DNA from 3 places in the Vogesella sp. EB genome. Region 1 is predicted to be linked to each of the others. Evidence: predicted binding sites of a transcription regulator. Region 1 holds the regulator's gene; each other region holds the start of a gene.
What was found. The regulator FNR, encoded in region 1, switches genes on or off when oxygen is low (the NO sensors DNR and NnrR bind a similar motif). The targets are predictions, from matches to a motif close to TTGATNNNNATCAA.
Positions count from the first base shown of each region.

Region 2: ACG97_RS07450 (GbsR/MarR family transcriptional regulator) is a predicted target of FNR. The motif match lies at 1,690-1,703, and genes of this name have one in related genera.
Region 3: ACG97_RS04595 (M61 family metallopeptidase) is a predicted target of FNR. The motif match lies at 3,435-3,448, and genes of this name have one in related genera.

Region 1 is NZ_LFDT01000024.1:4,686-12,254, reverse strand. Features, by position in the region: gene ACG97_RS12860 (efflux RND transporter permease subunit) at 1-277, shown strand, start outside; gene ACG97_RS12855 (efflux transporter outer membrane subunit) at 267-1,649, shown strand; gene fnr (fumarate/nitrate reduction transcriptional regulator Fnr) at 1,720-2,466, opposite strand; gene hemN (oxygen-independent coproporphyrinogen III oxidase) at 2,578-3,987, shown strand; gene ACG97_RS12840 (hypothetical protein) at 4,140-4,832, opposite strand; gene ACG97_RS17875 (hypothetical protein) at 4,911-5,990, opposite strand; gene ACG97_RS17695 (helix-turn-helix domain-containing protein) at 6,172-6,378, opposite strand; gene ACG97_RS12830 (sodium:alanine symporter family protein) at 6,693-7,569, opposite strand, start outside.
Region 2 is NZ_LFDT01000009.1:52,199-59,767, forward strand. Features, by position in the region: gene ACG97_RS07445 (cytochrome ubiquinol oxidase subunit I) at 1-1,072, opposite strand, end outside; gene ACG97_RS07450 (GbsR/MarR family transcriptional regulator) at 1,075-1,656, opposite strand; gene ACG97_RS07455 (diguanylate cyclase) at 1,829-3,688, shown strand; gene mutS (DNA mismatch repair protein MutS) at 3,785-6,328, shown strand; gene ACG97_RS07465 (hypothetical protein) at 6,441-6,872, shown strand; gene aceK (bifunctional isocitrate dehydrogenase kinase/phosphatase) at 6,936-7,569, opposite strand, start outside.
Region 3 is NZ_LFDT01000005.1:69,581-77,149, reverse strand. Features, by position in the region: gene ccoP (cytochrome-c oxidase, cbb3-type subunit III) at 1-838, opposite strand, end outside; gene ACG97_RS04610 (cbb3-type cytochrome c oxidase subunit 3) at 835-1,020, opposite strand; gene ccoO (cytochrome-c oxidase, cbb3-type subunit II) at 1,024-1,638, opposite strand; gene ccoN (cytochrome-c oxidase, cbb3-type subunit I) at 1,657-3,081, opposite strand; gene ACG97_RS04595 (M61 family metallopeptidase) at 3,524-5,311, shown strand; gene pepN (aminopeptidase N) at 5,391-7,569, shown strand, end outside.

The DNA.
Region 1 (7,569 bases):
AGAAGGGCGTTCGCTGACCGAGGCGGCGGTGGAGGCGGCCAAGCTGCGTTTCCGCCCGATCGTGATGACCTCGCTGGCCTTCATCCTCGGTTGCGTGCCGCTGGCGATTTCCAGCGGCGCCGGCTCCGCCAGCCGTCACTCGATCGGTACCGGCGTGATCGGGGGCATGTTGGCCGCAACCTTCATCGCGGCGCTGTTCATCCCCCTGTTTTTCAAACTGATTATGCAGTGGAGCCAGCGCAAGCCGGCACCACAAGGAGAACAGCATGATGCTTAAGCAAGCGCTGTTGCCAATCCTGGTCGCCGCCGCGCTGTCGGCGTGCGCGGTCGGCCCCGACTACCAGCGTCCGCAGCTGGACATGCCGCAGGCGGCGGCCAACGTGGCGCCGGTCGCCAGCGACTGGTGGCGCAGTTTCGAGGATCCGGTGCTGGACGCGATGATAGACGAGTCGCTGCGCTACAACCGTGATCTGGTGCAGGCCGCGGCGCGGGTGGAAGAAGCCGCCGCCGCCGCCGGTGTGGCGCGAGCCGGCCTGCTGCCGCAGGTCAGCGCCAGCGCCGGCAGCGGCCGCAGCCAGACCTCGAGCTACAGCAGTGGTGGCGGGGCGCTGCTCGACAGCCGCCAGGCCGGGCTGACCGCTAGCTGGGAGCTGGACCTGTGGGGCAAGCTGCGCCGCGAACGCGAAGCGGCGCTAGCCGACGTCAGCGCCAGCGAGCGCTCGCTGGCCGCGCTCAGGCTGTCGCTGGGCAGCCAGGTGGCCAAGAGCTACTTCCAGCTCGCCAGCTACGACGCCCAGCTCGCCAGCGCCCGCGCCACGCTGCAAAGCCGCGAGCAATCGCTGCAGCTGCGCCAGAAACGCTTCAACGGCGGCATGACCTCCGAGCTGGAGCTGCGCCAGGCCGAGGCCGAGGCCGCCAGTGCGCGCGCCACCGTGCCGCAGCTGGCACAGGCGGTGACGCAGACCGAACACGCGCTGGCGGTGCTGTTGGGCCGTTCGCCGCGTGACATTGCGGCCAACCTTGGCCGCGGCAAGGCCTTGTCGGCGCTGGCCGAGCCGGAGCAGATCCCGTCCGGCCTGCCGTCCGACCTGCTGCTGCGCCGTGCCGACGTGGCGGCGGCGGAAGCCAGCCTGATCGCGGCCAACGCCCGCATCGGCGTCGCCCGCGCCGCCTACTTCCCGAGCATCAGCCTGTCGGCCGGTATCGGCAGCGCCAGCACCGCGCTGACCGACCTGTTCAGCGGCCCGGCGCAGACCTGGAACTTCGCGGCCAACCTGACCGCGCCGATCTTCAACGCCGGCCGTATCGCCGCCGGTGTCGATGCCGCCAACGCGCGCCAGAAGCAGGCGCTGGCGGTGTACGAGAAGACGGTGCAGCAGGCGTTTGCCGATACCCTGGACGCGATGTCGGCGGTCAGCACCACGCGCGCCACCGAACAGGCGCAGCTGCAGCAGCTGGCCTCGCTGCGCGAGGCGCTGCGCCTGGCGCGGTTGCGCTACGACAACGGCTACTCCAGCTATCTGGACGTGCTGGACGCCGAACGCGGCGTGTTCCAGGTGGAGCAGGCGCTGTCCAGCGCTCGCCTCGCGCGGCTGTCGGCGGTGGTGTCGCTGTACGCGGCACTGGGTGGCGGCTGGCAAGCCGGCTGAGCCCGCAACGCACGATGCAAAAAGCCCGGATCGGTCGATCCGGGCTTTTTTATTGCGTCACGCGGCAGGTTTAGCCGGCGCTGTTGGCCTGCGAGCAGCCGGCCACCAGGGCCTTCAGCTCTTCCGGGCGGACCAGCTGGATGTGCTTGTGATCGACCAGGATCCAGCCCTGCTGCTGGAATTTCGACAGCGTGCGGCTGACGGTTTCCAGTTTCAGGCCGAGGAAGCTGCCGATTTCCTCGCGGCTCATGCGCAGGATGAAGTCGTTGGCGGCAAAGCCGCGGCTGGCCAGGCGCTGCGACAGGTTGAGCAGGAAGGCGGCGAGGCGTTCTTCCGCCTTCATATTGCCCAGCAGCAGCATCACCGACTGGTCGCGCACGATTTCGCGGCTCATCAGGCGGAAGAAGTGGTGTTGCAGGCTGGGGATGTCGCGTCCCAGGCTTTCCATGCGGCTGAACGGCAGCTCGCACACCTCGCTGTCCTCCAGCGCGATGGCGTCGCAACCGTGGGTGTTGGAGGAAATGCCGTCCAGCCCCATCAGCTCGCCGGACATGTGGAAACCGGTAACCTGTTCGCGGCCGTCCTGGCTGGAAACGCAGGTCTTGAAATAGCCGGTGCGCACCGCGTATAAAGAACGGAAACCTTCTCCGCTGCGGAACAGGTATTCACCGCGCTTGAAACGGCGGCTCTGACGGATAACGGCATCCAGCTGGGCCATCTCGTCACGGTTTAGCCCCACCGGCAGGCACAATTCACGCAGGCTGCAGTTGGAACAAGTGACTTTCAGCGAATGCAGGGGGGAGGACAGATCGTTCATACCGAGAGTCGATTTCCAGGGACAGATGAGCTTGCTTGATGAGCGTCAATGCAGATCAAGGCGTAATTGCGCAAATTTACCAGTCCCCCACCAGATTTCCAATCAAAATATATGATGGCTGCTCATTCTGCATTTATCCCGACCCAATGTGTTTTCGACCGGACCCTGATCGAAACACTGGAAGGGTCCGGTCCGCGTTACACCTCCTATCCGACTGCCGACCGTTTTCACGCCGGTTTCGGGGTGAATGATTATGAACATTGCCTGGCGCAGCGCGCCATTGGGGCAAACCATCGCGGCATTTCGCTGTACGTACACATCCCGTTCTGCAACACCATCTGCTACTACTGCGGCTGCAACAAGATTATCACCAAGGACAAGAGCCGCGCCGACGCCTACCTCGACTACCTGGAAAAGGAAATCGCGCTGGTGGCGGAAAAACTCGGCTGTCGCGAGAAGGTGATCCAGCTGCATTTCGGCGGCGGCACACCGACCTTCCTCTCCGATGCGCAGCTGGACCGGGTGATGGGCGTCATCAACCGCTACTTCGAGCTGCTGCCGGAAGGCGAGTTCTCGATCGAGATCGACCCGCGCAAGGTTGGCCGCGACACCGTGCTGCACCTGGGCCGTCTCGGCTTCAACCGCATGAGCGTCGGCATCCAGGATTTCGATCCGGCGGTGCAACAGGCAGTGAACCGCATCCAGAGCGAGGCGGAAACCCGGCTGGTGATCGACGCCGCGCGCGAGGCCGGCTTCAAGTCGGTGAGCGTGGACCTGATCTACGGCCTGCCGCTGCAGAGCGCGCACTCGCTGGAAAGCACCGTCAACAAGGTGATCGCGATGTCGCCGGACCGCATCGCGCTGTACAACTACGCGCACCTGCCGACCGTGTTCAAGCCGCAGCGCCGCATCAACGAGGCCGATCTGCCGTCCAGCGCCACCAAGCTCGACATCCTGCAGAACTCGGTACAGCAGCTGAGCGACGCCGGCTACGTGTTCATCGGCATGGACCACTTCGCCAAGCCCGGTGACGAGCTGACGCGCGCGCTGGAGCAGGGCCGCCTGCAGCGCAACTTCCAGGGCTACTCCACCCACGCCGATTGCGACATGATCGGCTTCGGCGTGTCGTCGATCGGCAAGGTCGGCCCCTGTTACTCGCAGAACGAAAAGGACATCGACGCCTACTACGCGGCGCTGGACGCCGGCCACCTGCCGGTGATGCGCGGTATGACGCTGACCCAGGACGACATCCTGCGCCGCAGCGTGATCCAGGCGCTGATGTGCCGCTTCTCGCTGTCGGTGGAGGCGATCGAGCAGACCTTCGCCATCAATTTTGCCGACTACTTCGCCGACGAGCTGCCGAAGATCCGCGAATTCCAGCAGATGGGCCTGCTGCACTTCGACGGCGACTTCCTTATGGTGGAGCCGAAGGGCCGCTTCCTGATCCGCAATATCGCGATGGCGTTCGACCGCCACCTGCGCGAGCGCGAAACCGGCGCGCGCTATTCGAAAACCATCTGACGCGCGCCGCACGGGCGGCGGGACGACAGGCACACAAGGTTGGCCGCAGCGATGCGGCCAACCTTTTTGTTGATGCCGGCGGCGGCGCGGGCGCTAGAGCCTGTCATCCATTTGAGCCGGATGGGGGCAGGGAAGTGCGCCTGGCTTGTTTTTCAAGACTTGGCGGCGTGTTGGTCATGCTCTGGATTGGCTTGTTGTGCCTGGTTGCCGGTTCCGAACGTCAGCGTTCCGATGCCCGAGGCTGAGAACGAGAGTAGCGCCTTGCTGCCAAGGGGAATCTGCCAGGCATTGGGTGGCGTGGGCGTCACCGGACTACCTATCGGCATTGCCATATCCAGGCGAAACACCTCATAGGCGCTGGCTTCCAGCAACACGCTGCTATTGGGGGCCACCGTTACACTACAGCCCCAGTCTATTTCTTCCAACCCCATCCCCAAGCCAATACAGACGCGATATTCTTTATTGTCATAGGGCGGTATTCGCCAGCCACTCTCGTCGTGTGTCAGGGTAATTTCATTATTAAACCGCATCGAGAATTGATCTGCATTGGCGCTGAATGGATAAGCAAGCTGATTCGGGCTGATTTCTCCCGCGGCCAGCACCGAGGCAACCCAGGATAGTGGCAATTGATTGCTAAAATCGATAATTACCTTGGTATGTACAGACTGAATTCCAGCGAGAATATAATCGGTCATCGGAGAGCTGGTGGCATAAAAAGTCAAACCAAGTTTTATATTAAGGTCACTAACGGAAGTAATCGTGATGGCTGTATCTGGCGTAGACGTCAGTAATACCCCAAAACTTTTTATGGGAGGAAAGATAATTGTATTGTTAGCGGATTCCATGCGGGATATTGCTTTCAATAACAGGACACAAACGTTTAACCGGTAAACGCTTGTGTCCCGAGTCAAGTAATGAACGGATTACTTGTGGAATTCCAGTGGTGCGCCGGGCTGGAACAAGTCCTGCACGGCCTTGGCGGAGCGATCGCCGGCGTAATCAAATTCGCACTGGAAGGATCCCTGCTGCGTCGAGCCCTTGATGTTGAAGCGCACGCCGCTAAGCAGGAAGAAGGTGAACCCGGCCATCAGCGCGCTGCCCACCGACAGCCGGCCCTTGAGGAAGGTATTGGCCATGTCGGATCGCACCACGCCGTCCACGGCATTGTCTTGCCACACCACGCTGGATACGGAGTCGAGGAAGGTTGGATCGCCTTCCAGCTGCAGCTGCTGCAGTGGTGCGGATTGCGTCAGGGCAAGCAGGTTCTCGTGTGCCTTGCAGAGCGACTGGTGGCTGTTCACCAGTGCATGCACCACGTCGTCAGCCACGCTGACGGCGGGCTTGCCGGGAGTCACGGTCCAGTCGCCGGTTTCGGTCAGCGTCACGGTGCAGTTGAACTGGCTGAATTTGTCCAGGGTGATTTCGGCCGCCTTGGTCGACACATCGGTCCATTGCGCCAGGGTGTTGTAGTCGAAATCGCCGGTGCTTACGTAGAACGAGAACTTGGGCTGGATGTGGCGGGTAACGCCCGGGTCCGGGGACCAGGTCATGCCGATATAGCCGGCTGCGGTCTGAATGCCGAAGCTCTGGTTGGCAAACCAGCCATGATCTTCATTGCTGGGTTTGTTGAAGTTGTTGGTGACGATGTCGACGAGGCCGCTGGAGCCGGCACCCACTTCCTTGAGCTGTGGTCCCTGGCGCGGTGGGCAGGTGACATAGTCCGCCTCGTACTGCTTGCCCAGAGTGGCAAGCATCGGCACGTTGGAAGTAATGGCTACGTCGAGACCAACGGCCTCGTTGCTGGCCCCTGCCGCAACCGAATATTGCACCGGCACGGTGAACAGGTTGTAACCTTGGGCATTGTTGATAATGCTCAGGCATGCGCTCGAATTCGCGAAAACGCCGGGGTCGGCTTTCATCTGCTCGGGCGGCTGCAGGAACAGCCAGAAGTTACGGGTGCTGCCCGATTTGTTGACCAGGTAGATATTGTACTTTTCAGCCATTTCCAATTCTCCAATCAGTTAGATGTGATGTTGCTGACGAATCAGCCAACTCACTATAACCATTGCATAAAAAGAAAAATGGGTCTGTTGCGGGTCAAGTTGGTATCAATTGGGCATCAGAATGATGCGTGAAAATACTGTAAAAATTTAGATAATGATTATCTGGTATTTGCCGAATAGATTATTCGGAGAATAATAGACTGACCTCGACCCCCAGGGCCTGCGCTAGGTTTTTTGCCGTTCGGTAACGTACCGGTGTCCCCAGTTCGGCCCTTTTGATCGAGGCAGTAGAAACGGGACAGCGGTTGATTCGGGCGTGTTCCGCCAGATCGTCCTGGCTAAAACACTTGTCACGTCTCAACTTCTTGAGCTTGGCAGGATCAAGCATGACTCGTCCATCGGCTACGGTTTGTTCAGACATATTTCTCGGCCCTCAACATGGCATAAGAAATCATACATTAGTCATTATCCGGCCTCTATCAGCAAAACTACCTATGGTCGCCACTTGCCATTCCTGTGCCATGGCGACATTGGCCGCGGTGCGTCATCGCCTTCGGCGAGGACCGACACCTAGGATGGATGGTGCTGGCGGTGGGGCAAGGGCAGACTTGGTCTTGGTTGCGTTGCCATCGTGCGCCGCGGCCGCGCGCAAAAAAAGCCCGCCGGTGGCGGGCTTGCTCGGGACAAGGTTGGCCGCAAGGCTTACCACACGTCCTTGTGGATCTTGGCTTCGATTTCCGGGTACTTCTTCACGTCGAACACCGGCTGCTTCACGCCGGCCTTCAGCTGTTGCTGGTAGTCCTTCAGCAGCACGAACACGTACTTGGACAGCATCACGATGGCGAACAGGTTGATCAGTGCCATCACCCCCATCGCCAGGTCGGCCATGTCCCAGACCAGCATCGAGCTGCCCAGGCAGCCGAAGACCACCATGCCCAGCACGGCCAGACGGAACAGGAAGATCACGGTCTTGTTGTTCTTGATGAACTCGACGTTGCCCTCGGCGTAGGCGTAGTTGCCGATGATGGTGCTGAAGCAGAACAGGAACATGATCACTGCCAGCAGCGTGCCGCCCCAGCTGCCCAGCGTGGCGCTCATCGCCGCCTGGGTCAGTTGTACGCCTTTCAGCTCGGCGCCGGGCACGAAGGCGCCGGACAGCAGCACGATCAGCGCGGTGCAGGTGCACACGATCATGGTGTCGATGAACACGCCGAACATCTGGATCAGGCCCTGCGATGCCGGATGACGGGTGGTGGCGGCGGCGGCGGCGTTCGGTGCCGAGCCCATGCCGGCCTCGTTGGAGAACAGGCCGCGCTTGATACCCAGCATCATCGCCTGGCTGATGGCGTAGCCGGCAAAGCCGCCGGCAGCCTGCTGCATGCCGAAGGCGCTCTTCACGATCAGCGCCAGCACGCCCGGTACTTCACTGGCGTGGGTGATGATCACGTACACGGTCATGCCCAGATACAGCGCGGCCATCACCGGCACCATCCATTCCGCCACCTGGCCGACCTTGCGCATGCCGCCGAAGATGATCGGCGCGGTCAGCAGCACCAGGCCGATGGCGACCAGGTTCTTG
Region 2 (7,569 bases), on a different contig from region 1:
GCGCACGTGCCAGCCATGGCGCCGGCTCGCCGCGGCGGCGCAGCTGCCACGCCGCCAGCCAGCTGGCCAGCAGCATCGCCACGCCCACCGCCACCATCACGCGGAAGCTCCAGAACACCTTGGCCACCGGCGGATGCGCGCCGGCAAACTCGTTGAGGCCGCGAATCTCGCCGTCCGGCTGGTGGGTGATGATCAGGCTGGCCAGCTTGGGAATGCCCAGCGCGTAGCGGTTGGACTGTGTCGCCTCGTCCGGCAGTGCGAACAGTAGCAGCGGCGCGCCGCGCTCGGTGTGCCACACGCCCTCGATCGCCGCCAGCTTGGCTGGCTGGTGATGGAAGGTGTTCAGCCCGTGCGCGTCGCCGACCAGGATCTGCAGCGGGATCAGCACGGCGGCGAGGGTGACGCCGGTCTTCAGCGCGTGGCGCACACCGGCGCCACGGTCGCCGCGCAGCCAGCGGTAGGCCGACACCCCGGCCACCAGGAAGGCCACGGTCAGGCCGGAGGCCAGCAGCATGTGCGTCAGCCGGTACGGCATCGACGGGTTGAAGATCACCGCCAGCCAGCTCTCTACGTGCACCTTGCCGTCCACCACGCTGACACCGGCCGGGGTCTGCATCCACGAGTTCAGCGCGATGATCCAGAACGCCGACACCGTGGTGCCGAACGCCACCAGGAAGGTGGCCAGCGTGTGCACGCGGTTGCTCACCCGCGAGCGGCCGAACAGCATGATGCCGAGGAAGGTCGCCTCCAGGAAAAATGCGGTCAGCACCTCGTAAGCCAGCAGCGGCCCGGCGACGTTGCCGACCTTCTGCATATAGCCCAGCCAGTTGGTGCCGAACTGGAAGCTCATGGTGATGCCGGACACCACCCCCAGCGCGAAGGTGAGCGCGAAGATCTTCACCCAGAAGCCGTAGGCATCCAGCCACGCTTGGTCGCCGCTGCGGTCGAAGCGGGTCTTGAAGTACAGCAGTACCCAGCCCATGGCGATGCTGATGGTGGGAAACAGGATGTGGAAACTGATGTTGGCCGCAAACTGGATGCGCGCCAGCGTCAGCGGATCGAAGCTGTCCATGTTCAGGCCTCCGCGTCGGCGTTACGGTTGCTGTCGCGGCCGGTGAGGCGGCCGATGCTCTGCGTGAACTGCAGCACCTTCTGCACCTGGCTGCCCAGCTTCATCAGCTTCTGCAGCGTGTCCACGTCCATGTCGCGGATGTCGGCGAACCACTTGGTCACCAGCTCGATCAGCTGGTACATCTCGTTCATGCGCGCCTGCGCGTGGCGCTCGGCGTCGCCGGACGGCGTTTCCATGATCGCGCCGCGCAGCATGGTCAGCGTCGGCTCCACCTCGCGCTTCTGCCGCTCCTCGGCCAGGGTCTTGAAGATCGCCCACACGTCGTCCGGGGTGGAGAAGTATTCGCGGCGGTCGCCGGGCAGGTGCTGCAGCTTGACCAGCCGCCACGCCTGCAGCTCCTTCAGCGCCATGCTGGTATTGGAGCGCGAACAGCCGATGGCCTCGACGATGTCGTCGGCGTTGAGCGGTTTGTCGGAGACGTACAGCAAGGCGTAGATCTGGCCCACGGTGCGATTGATGCCCCAGTGGCTGCCCATTTCGCCGAAATGCAGTACGAAGGATTGAATCAGGGGTGGCAGGTTCATGTTGTTTTCCAATTTTCAGTAATTTCTGAAAGTTTGATATGGATCATAGACGCTGGAAATAATACTTGTCAAACCACACACCAGCCCCTTGCCGTGGCGGCCACCATTCATTGCTTCCGCAAGCCGGAACTAAGTTGCATACTGAAACGGATACGCACCGAGCGCGCCAGCCATGCCCGATCCCCAACGCATCCGCGATGCCCTGTTGCTGCACAGCGCCAGCTGCATCGGCAAAAAGTACCTGCAACAACTGGTCAGCCAGCTCGCCTGCCTGACCGGGGCCGAGCGCGTGCTGCTGTCGCAGCGCAGCAGCGGCCCGCACCGCCAGCTGCAGGTACTGTTTGCCAACGATGCCGCCGGTGGCGCACCGCGCCAGCTGCCCTGCAACTGCCTGTTCGACACCCGGCAACCGCTGCTGCTCGGTCGCGGCCTGCGGCAGTGCCTGCCCGAGGCCGGCCAGCAGGCATGGCAGAGCTGTCTTGCCTGGCCGCTGCTGGACGGCGATGCGCATTGCCTGGGCCACCTGGCGCTGCTGGATGCGCGCCCCGATTTCTTCGCGCCGGAACTGCCGGCGCTGCTGCAGCCCTTCATCGAACGCGCCGGCGCCGAGCTGGAACAGCTGCAGCAACGCGAGAAGCAGGCCAGGCGCCAGCACTGGCAGCTGCTGCACAGCGACATCCTGCGCCAGAACGCACAGGGCACGCCGCTGGACGCCCTGCTGCGCACCGTGGTGCAGCAGATCGAGCTGGCGCTGCCGGAATGGCGCTGCTCCATCCTGCTGCTGGATTCGCGCGGCCGCCTGCAGCCGGTGGCCGGGCCGTCGCTGCCCAGCGCCTACCAGCAACGCCTGGTCGGCCTCGCCCCCGGCCCGATGGTCGGCAGCTGCGGCGCCGCGGTGTGGCACGCGAAACGGGTGGTGGCGGAAAACCTGCAACTGCACCCGAACTGGGCGCCGTACCGCGAGCTGGCGGCGCGCTTCGAACTGGGCAGCTGCTGGTCGGAGCCGCTGATCGACAGCAAGGGCACCGTGCACGGCACCTTCGCCGTCTACCACCGCACGCCGTCGGCGCCGACGCCGCAGGCGATCACCATCCTCGAGGACACCGCGCGCCTGCTGGCGCTGCTGCTGGAAAACCAGACCATCCACCGCCAGCTGGACAGCCGCAGCCAGTGGTACCGCGCCATCCTGCAGAACGCCGCCGACGGCCTGTCCATCATCGACATGAATGGCCGCTTCCTGGAGGCCAGCGACAGCCTGTGCCAGATGCTGGGCTACAGCCTGGACGAGCTGCTGCACATGCACCTGTGGCAGGTGGTGCCCGGCAGCACGCCGCAGAGCATCCGCCAGCGGCTGGCCGCCACCGGCGAGGACGGCGAGACCTTCGAAAGCGTCAACCGCACCAAGGACGGCGCGCTGCTCGAGGTCGAGGTCAGCGCCCGCCGCCTGATGCTGGACGGCCAGCCGGTGATCTGGGGCTCGGCGCGCGACATCAGCCAGCGCAAGGCGCTGCAGCGCATCCTCGAGCAGCAGGCCACCATCGACGCGCTGACCGGGCTGTTCAACCGCCCGACGCTGCTGACGCGGCTGGAGACGCAGCTGCAGCTGGCGCAGGTGCAGCACGCGCCGCTGTCGGTACTGATGCTGGACCTCGACCACTTCAAGCAGATCAACGACCGCTACGGCCACCACGCCGGCGATCTGGTGCTGGCCGCACTGGGCGACGCGCTGGAAGAAGTGCTGCGCGAAAGCGATGTCGCCGGCCGCATCGGCGGCGAGGAATTCTGTCTGCTGCTGCCGGGGCTGGGGCTGCACGAGGCGCTGGACCTGGCCGAGCGCATCATCGACGACATCAGCGAGCTGCGCATCCAGAGCGGGCATCACATCCTCGCCATCACCAGCTCCATCGGCGTCGCCTGCCTGCAGGCCGACGACGACAGCCGCACCCTGCTCGCCCGTGCCGACAGCGCGCTGTACGCGGCCAAGGCCGCCGGTCGCCACCGCGCCGTCGCGCTCAGCGCCGACCCGCCGTGACGGCACCGGTCACATCCCGTAAAATAGCTTGCCGCGCCCCGCCTGTCGGGGCGTTGCCTATTGCGGCCAACCTTTTTACCTCCGACGGACAGCCTGATGACCACACCCCAGCACACGCCGATGATGCAGCAGTACCTCGCCCTGAAACGCGAACACGCCGACAAGCTGCTGTTCTACCGCATGGGCGACTTCTACGAGCTGTTCTACGACGACGCCGAGAAGGCATCGCGGCTGCTGGACATCACCCTCACCGCGCGCGGCGCCAGCGGCGGCAACCCGATCCGCATGGCGGGCATCCCCTACCACGCCGCCGAAGGCTATCTCGCGCGGCTGGTGAAGATGGGCGAGTCGGTGGCCATTGCCGAACAGATCGGCGACCCGGCGACCAGCAAGGGCCCGGTGGAGCGCAAGGTGGTACGTATCGTCACGCCGGGGACGCTGACCGACGCCGCGCTCCTGGACGACAAGCGTGACAACCTGGTGCTGGCCGTCAATATGCACAAGGGCGTGCTGGGTCTGGCCTGGCTGTCGCTGGCCAGCGGCGAATTCAAGGTGATGCAGACCGGCGTCGAGGAGCTCGCCAGCGAACTGGAGCGGCTGAAGCCGGCCGAGCTGGTGATCCCCGACGACACCGGTCTCGCGGCCTTCGACGCCATCACCATGCCAAAGAAAAAGCTGCCGCCGTGGCAGTTCGATAGCGAGTCGTCCACGCTGGCGCTGACCCGCCACTTCGGCACCCGCGACCTGGCCGGCTTCGGCGCCGACACCCTGCCGGTGGCGGTGGGTGCCGCCGGCGCCTTGCTTGAGTACGTGAAGTCGACGCAAGGGGTGAACCCGGCGCACATCGCGCAGCTGGCGGTGGAAGACGCCGGCGAGCTGATCCGCATGGACGCCGCCACCCGCCGCAATCTGGAACTGACCGAAACCATCCGTGGCGAACCGTCGCCGACGCTGGCGTCGCTGCTGGATGGCTGCGCCACCAGCATGGGCAGCCGCCTGCTGCGCCACTGGCTGCACCACCCGATCCGCCGCCACGACAAGCTGGCGCGCCGCCTGCAGGCGGTGCGCGCGCTGCTAACCCGCCACGGCGACATCCACGCCCAGCTGCGCGAGGTGGCCGACATCGAGCGCATCACCGCGCGCATCGCGCTGCGTTCGGCGCGGCCGCGCGACCTCGCTGCGCTGCGCGATTCGCTGAACGCGCTCCGCGGCGCCAAAACCTTGGCCGCCAGCCTGGACGCGCCGCTGCTGGCCGAGCTGGCGACGCTGCTGCCGGACAATTCGCCGGTGGAAAGCCTGCTGCGCGCCGCCATCCTGCCGGAGCCGGCCACTTTCCTGCGCGACGGCGGCGTGATCAACCACGGCCTCAATGCCGACCTCGACGAGCTTCGCGCGATCCAGAACGACTGCGGCGACTTCCTGCTTCAGCTGGAGGCGCGCGAGAAGGAGCGCACCGGCATCAGCACGCTGAAGGTGGAATTCAACCGCGTGCACGGCTTCTACATCGAGGTGTCGAAGGCGCAGTCGGTGAACGTGCCGGAAGACTACCGCCGCCGCCAGACGCTGAAGAACGCCGAGCGCTACATCACGCCGGAGCTGAAAACCTTCGAGGACAAGGCGCTGTCGGCGCAGGACAAGTCGCTGGCACTGGAAAAACAGCTGTATGAGCTAGTGCTGGACCAGCTGGCGCCCCACATCAGCGAGCTGAAGCTGATCGCGCAGGCGGTGGCCGGTCTGGACGTGCTGGCCGCGTTTGCCGAGCGCGCCGCCAACCACAACTACGTGGAGCCGCAGTTCGTGGCGGAGACCCGGCTGGACATCGTTGCCGGCCGCCACCCGGTGGTGGAGGCGGAGGTGGAGCGCTTCATCGCCAACGACACCAGGTTGGCCGCAGAACGCAAGCTGCTCTTGATCACCGGCCCGAACATGGGCGGTAAGTCGACCTATATGCGGCAGAACGCGCTGATCACGCTGATGGCGCACATCGGCAGCTTCGTGCCGGCCGACGCCGCCACCATCGGCCAGATCGACCGCATCTTCACCCGCATCGGCGCCAGCGACGATCTCGCCGGCGGCCGCTCGACCTTCATGGTGGAGATGACCGAGACCGCCAACATCCTCAACAACGCGACCGACAAGTCGCTGGTGCTGATGGACGAGGTTGGCCGCGGCACGTCCACCTTCGACGGCCTGGCGCTGGCGTGGGCGATCGCCAAGGCGCTGATCGAGAAGAACCGCGCCTACACCCTGTTCGCCACCCACTACTTCGAGCTGACCAGCCTCGCCGCCAGCTACAACACGGTGGCCAACGTGCACCTGTCGGCGGTGGAGCACAAGGACCGCATCGTGTTCCTGCACCACGTCGAGGACGGCCCGGCCAGCCAGAGCTACGGCCTGGCGGTGGCGCAGCTGGCCGGCGTGCCGCCGAAGGTGATCCGCGAGGCGAAACGCTATCTCACCGAGCTGGAAAACCAGTCCGCCGCCAGCCAGCAGCCGGACCTGTTCAGCACCCCGCGCGTGGTGGAAGTGGAGGCCGAGCCGCACCCGGCGCTGGAGCGGCTGCGCGATATCGACAGCGACAGCCTGACGCCGCGGCAGGCGCTGGAGCTGCTGTACGAATTGCAAAAAATGACAAAATAAAGACAGGCGTTCTGCATACGGTTGCCTACAATACAAACACGAATCTGCCGCAAACACAGTGCAGATAAGTGAGCACCCGATCAACGCTGTCCCACTGGAGGAACCCCATATCATGCATGCAGAAGGTTACGCCGTTACATCCGCTCTAGCCCGCCTGTTCGGTACGGCCAACGGTGGCGAAGCCCTCCCTCTTTCAGGCATCCGCGAGCGCGCGATGCGGGAGTTGTCGCAATTCTCCGCCATTGTGCGTGAAGAGCTTGCCAGCCTGAATATTTCCATCCCACCGGCAATCAGCCTGGTCAGTTGTTCCGATTGCCAGCTCAGTCTGGAAAGCGAACACCCGCAGCGGGACCGCATTCTGGCGTGGCTGGACGGCAATGACCGCGTTGCCAAATATTTCAAGGAAGTTGAAGTGTTGTTCGAGGTGGTACGCGCCACCGAAAACCTGGGTGTCACTTTTGCGGAGGACAGCTGTTTTCATATCGGCCTGACCAGCGCGGGCCCGATCGCCTACTTCCAGGACCACCAGTGCACGCCACAATAGGCACGGGGTCACCACCACACCGGGAGCGCTGAACTCCCGGTTTTTTATGCCCGTCTCCGGCCGCTACGACGCGCCGGCATCCTGCCGCCGCAGCCGGGCGGCGTAGCGGTGGCAGAAGCGCAGCTCCACCGGGTAGGGATAGAAGTCCTCGATATAGCCATCGCGGATGCGCTGCTGCTTGTGCTGCCAGAAGCCGGCGTCCAGCAGCTCGCGGTGGTACTGCAGAAATACCCGCCGCACCAGCGGATCGCCCAGCAGGAAGGTGCCGAACTCCTCCGGGAACACGTCGTTACGCGCCACCGGATACCACACCTCGCCGGACAGCTCCATTTCCGGGTTCGGCGCCGGCGGAATGCGGCGGAAGTGGCAGTCGGTCATGTACTCGATTTCGTCGTAGTCGTAGAAGATCACCCGCCCGTAACGGGTGACGCCGAAGTTCTTGAAGAGCATGTCGCCGGGGAAGATGTTGGCCGCCGCCAGATCGCGGATCGCGTCGCCGTACTCGCGCACCACGCGCTCTTTTTCCGCCGTGTCGCTGTTCATCAGGTACAGGTTCAGCGGCTTCATGCGCCGCTCGATGTACAGGTGCTTGATCACCAGCGTGTCCGGACCTTCCTCGATGCTGCTGGTGGCCAGCCGGCGCAATTCGTCCAGCAGCTCGTCGCTGAAGCGCGCCTTGGGAAACGCGACGTTGGAG
Region 3 (7,569 bases), on a different contig from region 1:
CTTTCCAGGCCGGCATCTGGTTGTTGCGACCGTTGGTCACGGTTTCGATGATGGTCTTCTCGGTACCACCATACAGCCAGATGTTGTCGGTCAGGTTCGGAGCACCCAGTGCCTGGTTACCCTTGCCGTCGGCGCCGTGGCAGGCTGCGCACACCGCGGTAAAGGTTTCCTTGCCGCGGCTGGCGCGTTCGGCGTCATGCTTCTTGCCGGACAGCGACATCGCGTAGTTGGCCACATCCTTGACCTTTTCTTCGCCGAAGGCGGCGCCGAAGGCCGGCATCTGGCCGTGACGGCCACCATCCAGCGTGGTCTTGATGATTTCCGGGGTGCCGCCGTACAGCCAGTCGTTGTCGGTCAGGTTCGGGAAGCCCTTGGCGCCGCGTGCGTCAGAGCCGTGGCACTGGACACAGTAGGTCTGGAACAGGCGCTTGCCCATGGCCTGCGCTTCCGGATCGGCCGCCACGGTTTTCACGTCCATTTTCATGAACTTGTCGTACAGCGGCTGGTACTTGGCTTCCGCCTGGGCTTTTTCTTCCTTGTACTGGCCAACGGAAGTCCAGCCACGGATGCCTTTCCAGGTACCCAGACCCGGGTACAGCACCAGGTAGACGGCGCCGAAGATCAGGGTGATGTAGAACATCAGCATCCACCAGCGCGGCAGCGGGTTGTTGTATTCCTCGAGGTCGTCATCCCAGACGTGCCCCATGGTTTTTACTTCTTCCCCTTTTTGTACCGTGGTCTTCGACTGGCTGAACAGCAAGTACGTCAAACCGACGATACCTACGATCACGATCACCGTGATGTAGATACTCCAGAAATCACTCACGAAATCACTCATTTCTTCGCTCCGTTAGCGGCGTCAATCCCGTGCTGCTCTTCCTCGTCGCCATTGAAGACAAGGTTGGCCGCATCGTCATAACGCCTCTGCGATTTTTTACCGAAGGCACCGATCAGGATCACGATAAACGTCACAAAACAGAATACCGTGAACAGGATGCGGGCCAGATTGGTCAAGTCCATGACTTAGCGCGCGTTCTTCAGCGCAAGACCAAGGCCTTGCATGTAGGCGATGATCGCGTCCATTTCGGACTTGCCTTCGACCATGGCCTGGGCTTCGGCAATTTCCTTGTCGCTGTACGGTACACCCACCTTGCGCAGCGCGGTCATCTTGGCGGCGACACCCTCGGCGTCGGCCAGGTTGCGTGCCAGCCACGGGAATGCCGGCATGTTGGATTCCGGTACCACGTCACGCGGGTTGACCAGATGCACACGATGCCATTCGTCGGAGTAGCGGCCACCAACGCGAGCCAGATCCGGACCGGTACGCTTGGAGCCCCACTGGAACGGATGGTCGTACACCGATTCGCCGGCGACCGAGTAGTGGCCGTAGCGTTCGGTTTCGGCACGGAACGGACGCACCATCTGCGAGTGGCAGCCGTAGCAGCCTTCGCGGATGTACAGGTCACGGCCGGTCAGCTGCAGCGCGTTGTACGGCTTGACGCCGGCGATCGGCTGGGTGGTCGACTTCTGGAACATCAGCGGCACGATCTCGACCAGTGCGGCGATGCTGATCACCAGCAGGGTCAGCACGATCAGGTAGGCGACGTTTTCTTCAATCAGTTTCTGGATTTTTTCCATGATGGTTCTTTCTGTCCCTTAGTGCGCGTGAGCGACAACGGCCGGGATCTTGGCATCAACCGGACGACCAGCGGCAACGGTACGGAAGGTGTTGTACGCCATGATCAGCATGCCGGACAGGAACAGCAGGCCACCCAGCAGACGGACGAAGTGGTACGGATAGGTTGCTTTTACCGCTTCCACGAAGGCGTAGGTCAGGGTGCCGTCCGCGTTCAGCGCACGCCACATCAGGCCTTGCATCACACCGGAGATCCACAGTGCGGCGATGTACAGCACCACGCCGACGGTAGCCAGCCAGAAGTGGGCTTCGATCAGCTTGGTGCTGTGCATGCCGTCACGCCCGAACAGGCGCGGCAGCAGGTAGTACAGCGAGCCGATGGAGATGAAGGCAACCCAGCCCAGGGCACCGGAGTGCACGTGGCCAACGGTCCAGTCGGTGTAGTGCGACAGCGCGTTGACGGTCTTGATCGACATCATCGGGCCTTCGAAGGTGGACATGCCGTAGAACGACAGCGATACCACCAGGAACTTCAGTACCGGGTCGGTACGCAGTTTGTGCCACGCGCCGGACAGGGTCATGATGCCGTTGATCATGCCGCCCCAGCTTGGCGCGAACAGGATCAGCGAGAACGCCATACCCAGCGACTGGGTCCAGTCAGGCAGGGCGGTGTAGTGCAGGTGGTGAGGACCGGCCCACATGTAGGTGAAGATCAGTGCCCAGAAGTGCACTACCGACAGACGGTAGGAGTACACCGGACGGCCGGCCTGTTTCGGTACGAAGTAGTACATCATGCCGAGGAAGGCCGCGGTCAGGAAGAAGCCCACCGCGTTGTGGCCGTACCACCATTGCACCATGGCATCGACTGCGCCGGCGTAAACGGAGTAGGACTTCCACATCGATACTGGGATCGCCAGGCTGTTCACCACGTGCAGCAGCGCCACGGCCAGGATGAAGGCACCGTAGAACCAGTTGGCCACGTAGATGTGCTTGACCTTGCGCACGGCGATGGTGCCGAAGAACACGATGGCGTAGGTAACCCATACCACGGTGATCAGCAGGTCGATCGGCCACTCCAGCTCGGCGTATTCCTTGCCGGCGGTCAGGCCCAGCGGCAGGGTGATGGCGGCCAACACGATGACGGCCTGCCAGCCCCAGAAGGTGAAGGCAGCCAGTTTGTCCGACAGCAGACGGACGTTACAGGTGCGCTGTACCACGTAGTAGGACGTGGCGAACAGCGCGCAGCCGCCGAATGCAAAGATCACGGCGTTGGTGTGCAGCGGGCGCAGACGGCCGTAGTGGAACCAGGGCCCGAAATTGAGCTCCGGCCACACCAGCTGGGCCGCAATAATGACGCCAACCAGCATGCCGACAATGCCCCAGACTACGGTCATTATCGAGAACTGGCGCACCACCTTATAGTTATAAGTGGATTGCGTTTCCATTTAGGGTTTTCTCCAAGGTTGCGAACTAGAACGTAAAACCGTAGCGACTTGAAACCCCGGTGCGTAACCCCATATGAAAATGAAGTCGGGCAAGTCGCGGGGATGGCATAGGGCCGTGGATGGCATAAGACCGGGTGACCACATTGGTGGTGCACGGTATCGGTGTTATTCCAGTCGGTGTGAAAGCGCCCCGAATCCCCATTTATTCAATCAGGCATTCTAAATCAAATCGGGTGTCAGCGGCCAGACGACAGCGCCGGTGACCCCAGCTTTTTGCGCTGTCTGTCGCGGCGTGTCAGGCTGAAAAGCCCTTTTTGCCCACTGCGATTATATTGTCATTGCCTTTGCCCATTTTGATGAAGATCAAGCGGCCACCCTGCCTGCGCCAGACAGGACATGGTGCTAGAATCCCCCACTTTCCCTTCCAGTCTGGGGTTGTGTCATGAGCTTTGCCGTCCGCTATCGCCTCTGCCCGCTTGATCCGCAGGCGCACCTGTTTGAAGTCTCGCTGACCATTCGCCAGCCCGCCGCCGCAGGACAAGTGCTGCGGCTGCCGGCGTGGATTCCCGGCAGCTACATGATTCGCGAGTTCGCCCGCCACATCGTGGCCATCCGCGCCGAGAGCGGCGGCAAGGCGGTGGCACTGCAGAAACTGGACAAACACAGCTGGCAGGCGGCGCCGGTGACGGGCGCACTGACGCTGCACTACACCGTGTATGCCTTCGACCTGTCCGTGCGCGGCGCCTACCTGGACCAGCAGCGCGGCTTCTACAACGGTACCAGCGTGTTCCTGCAGGCCGACGGCTTCGAGCACGCGCCGTGCGAAGTGGAACTGCTGCCGCCGCCGGACAAGGCGCTGGCCAAGTGGCAGGTGGCGACCAGCCTGCCGGCGCTCGAGGTCAAGAAATCCGGTTTCGGCCGCTACCAGGCGGCCAGCTACGACGAACTGATCGACCATCCGGTGGAACTGGGCGAGTTCGAGCGCATCCGCTTCAAGGCCTGCGGCGTGCCGCACGAGTTCATCGTCTCCGGCCACTATCAGGCCGACCTGAAAAGGTTGGCCGCAGACACCAAGCGCATCTGCGAGTGGCAGATCCGCTTCTTTGGCGAGCCGGCGCCGTTCGAGCGTTACGTGTTCATGCTGTTTGTCGGCGGCGACATCTACGGCGGGCTGGAGCATCGCGCCTCCACCGCGCTGGTGGCCAGCCGCGACGACCTGCCGGCACCGGGCCTGGCTGACGGCGAGACCGGCGACGGCTACCTCAAGCTGCTGGGCCTGATCAGCCACGAGTACTTCCACAGCTGGAACGTGAAGCGGATGAAGCCGGCGGTGTTCACCCCCTACGACCTGAACCGCGAAGGCCACACCACGCTGCTGTGGGCGTTCGAGGGGATCACCTCCTACTACGACGATCTCGCGCTGCTGCGCTGCGGCCTGATCGACGAGAAGCGCTATCTCGGCCTGTTGGCCAAGACCATTACCGGCGTCGCGCGCGGCAATGGCCGCACCAGGCAGACGCTGGCCGACTCCAGCTTCGACGCGTGGACCAAGTACTACCGCCAGGACGAGAACAGCCCCAACAGCATCGTCAGCTACTACACCAAGGGTGCACTGGCGGCACTGGCGTTGGACCTGCACATCCGCCGCGAAAGTAGCGGCGCCAGGAGCCTGGACACGGTGATGCTGGCGCTATGGCATAAGTGGCTGGCCGATGGCCAGGGGCTGGCGGAAGGCGAGTGGGAACGCGTGGCCGAAGAGGTGACCGGCCTCAAGCTCGGCAAGTTCTTCGACATGGCGATCCGTTCCACCTCCGATTTGCCGCTGGCGGAACTCCTCGCCACGCAGGGGGTTCAGATGCAGATGGTACCGGCCGACGGCCCGGCCGACAGCGGCAGCGTGGTCGACGAATTCCGTGCCGCGCCATTGCGGCCAACCCTGGGCGTGAAGAGCGCGCCCGATGCCCTCGGCGTGCGCCTCGTCAGCGTGCTGGACGGCGGCGCGGCGCAGGCGGGCGGGCTGGCCGGCGGCGACGTGGTCATCGCCGTTAACGGGCTGAAGGTCAGTGATCTGGACAAGGCGATCAGCCGCTGCCGCATCGGCGACTCGGTGAAGATCCACGCCTTCCGCCGCGACGAACTGAACACTTACAAGGTAACGCTGGCCGCCACTGCCGCCGATACCTGCCGCCTGCGCCTGGAAGACAACGGCGCCGGCTGGCCGACGCATTAACCGGGGACGCTTACGCGTAGACAACAAGGAGGGCGGGCAGTGCGCTGACCCGCCCCGTACCCTACACAGGAAACATGGCATGAGCCAACAAGCCCAAATCAAGTACCGGCAAGACTATCAAGTGCCGTCCTATCTGGTGGACAAGGTCGACCTGACCTTCGACATCCTCGACGACAATCTGGTGCGCGTGCGTTCGCGCCTGATCATGCACCGCAATCCGGCGGCCACCGCGGCCAACGTGCTGCAGCTGGACGGCTCGGCCACGCTGCTGTCGCTGCAGCTGGACGGTGAAGTGCTGGCCGCCGACGCCTACAGCCTGCGCGATGACGGCCTCAGCATCGCCAACGTACCGGACAGCTTCATTCTGGATGTGGAAACCGAGATCGACCCGGTGGCCAACAGCAGCCTGATGGGGCTGTACGCCTCCGGCGGCAGCAACCTGTATACCCAGTGCGAGCCGGAAGGCTTCCGCAAGATCACCTTCTATCCCGACCGTCCGGACGTGATGGCCAAGTTCACCACCACCATCATCGCCGACAAGCAGAAGTACCCGGTACTGCTGTCCAACGGCAACAAGGTGGGCGAGGGCATGGCCGACAAGAAGCGGCACTGGGTGAAGTGGGTCGACCCGTACCGCAAGCCGTCCTACCTGTTCGCACTGGTGGCCGGCCGGCTGTCGGCGCTGAAGGACAGCTACATCACCGCCAGCGGCCGCCGCGTGGCGCTGGAAATCTGGACCGTGCCGGCCGACCAGGACAAGGTCGCGTTCGCGATGGGCGCGGTGAAGCGCTCGATGCAGTGGGATGAGCAGCGCTTCGGCCTGGAGTACGACCTCGACATCTACATGATCGTCGCCGTCGGCGACTTCAACATGGGCGCGATGGAGAACAAGGGCCTCAACATCTTCAATACCTCGGCGGTGCTGGCGCGGCAGGATACCGCCACCGACGCCGACTTCGAGCGCGTGGAGGCCATCATCGGCCACGAGTACTTCCACAACTGGACCGGCAACCGCGTCACCTGCCGCGACTGGTTCCAGCTGTCGCTGAAGGAAGGCCTGACCGTGTTCCGCGACCAGGAGTTCAGTTCCGACCTGCACAGCCGTGCGGTGCAGCGCATCCAGGACGTGAAAAACCTGCGCCAGCTGCAGTTCCCGGAAGACGCCGGCCCGACCGCGCACCCGATCCGCCCGGACAGCTACATCGAGATGAACAACTTCTACACCATGACGGTGTACGAAAAGGGCGCCGAAGTGGTGCGCATGTACCATACCCTGCTCGGCGAAGCCGGCTTCCAGAAGGGCATGGCGCTGTACTTCAAGCGCCACGACGGCCAGGCGGTGACCTGCGACGACTTCCGCGCCGCGATGGCCGACGCCAACGGGGTAGACCTCACGCAGTTCGCACTGTGGTACAGCCAGGCCGGCACCCCGCAGCTGACGGTGCGCGGCGACTACGATCCGGTTGCGCTCAGCTACACCCTGCATCTGGCGCAGCACTGCCCGGCGACGCCGGGGCAGGGCGACAAGCAGCCGTTCCACATTCCGCTGGCGCTGGGTCTGGTTGGCCGCGACGGCCAGGACCTGCCGCTGCAACTGGAGGGCGAGGCCGAGGCCGGCGCCACCACCCGCGTGCTGGACGTGCGTGCGTCCGAGCAAAGCTTCACCTTTGTCAACGTCAGCCAGCAGCCGGTACCGTCGCTGCTGCGCGGTTTCTCGGCGCCGGTGAAGCTGGTGTTCGACTGGCGCGACGACGAACTGGCCTTCCTGATGGCCAACGACAGCGACCCGTTCGCGCGCTGGGAGGCCGGCCAGGCCTACGCCGAGCGCCTGTTCAAGCAGCTGATCGCCGATCACGCCGCCGGCCGCCCGTTGCAGCTGGCCGAGGGCTTTGTCGAGGCGTTGCGCGCGGTGTTGCGCGACCACGAGGCCGATGCCGCGTTCAAGGCGCTGATGCTGACGCTGCCGTCGGAGGCCGAGATCCTGGAAATGGTCGACGCCGCCGATCCGGCGCGCATCCACGCGGTGCGCGAATTCGTGCTGGCGGCGCTGGCGCAGGCGCTGCGCGGTGAATGGCACGAGGCCTTCGACATCAACCAGTGTGCCGACTACCAGCCGGACGATGCCGGCCGCCGTGCGCTGAAGAACCTGGCGCTGGCGATGCTGACGCGGCTCAGCGACGCCTGGCCGGAGGAAGCGGCCGAGCAGCAGTGCATGAACGCCGACAACATGACCGACCAGATGGGCGCGCTGCTGGCGC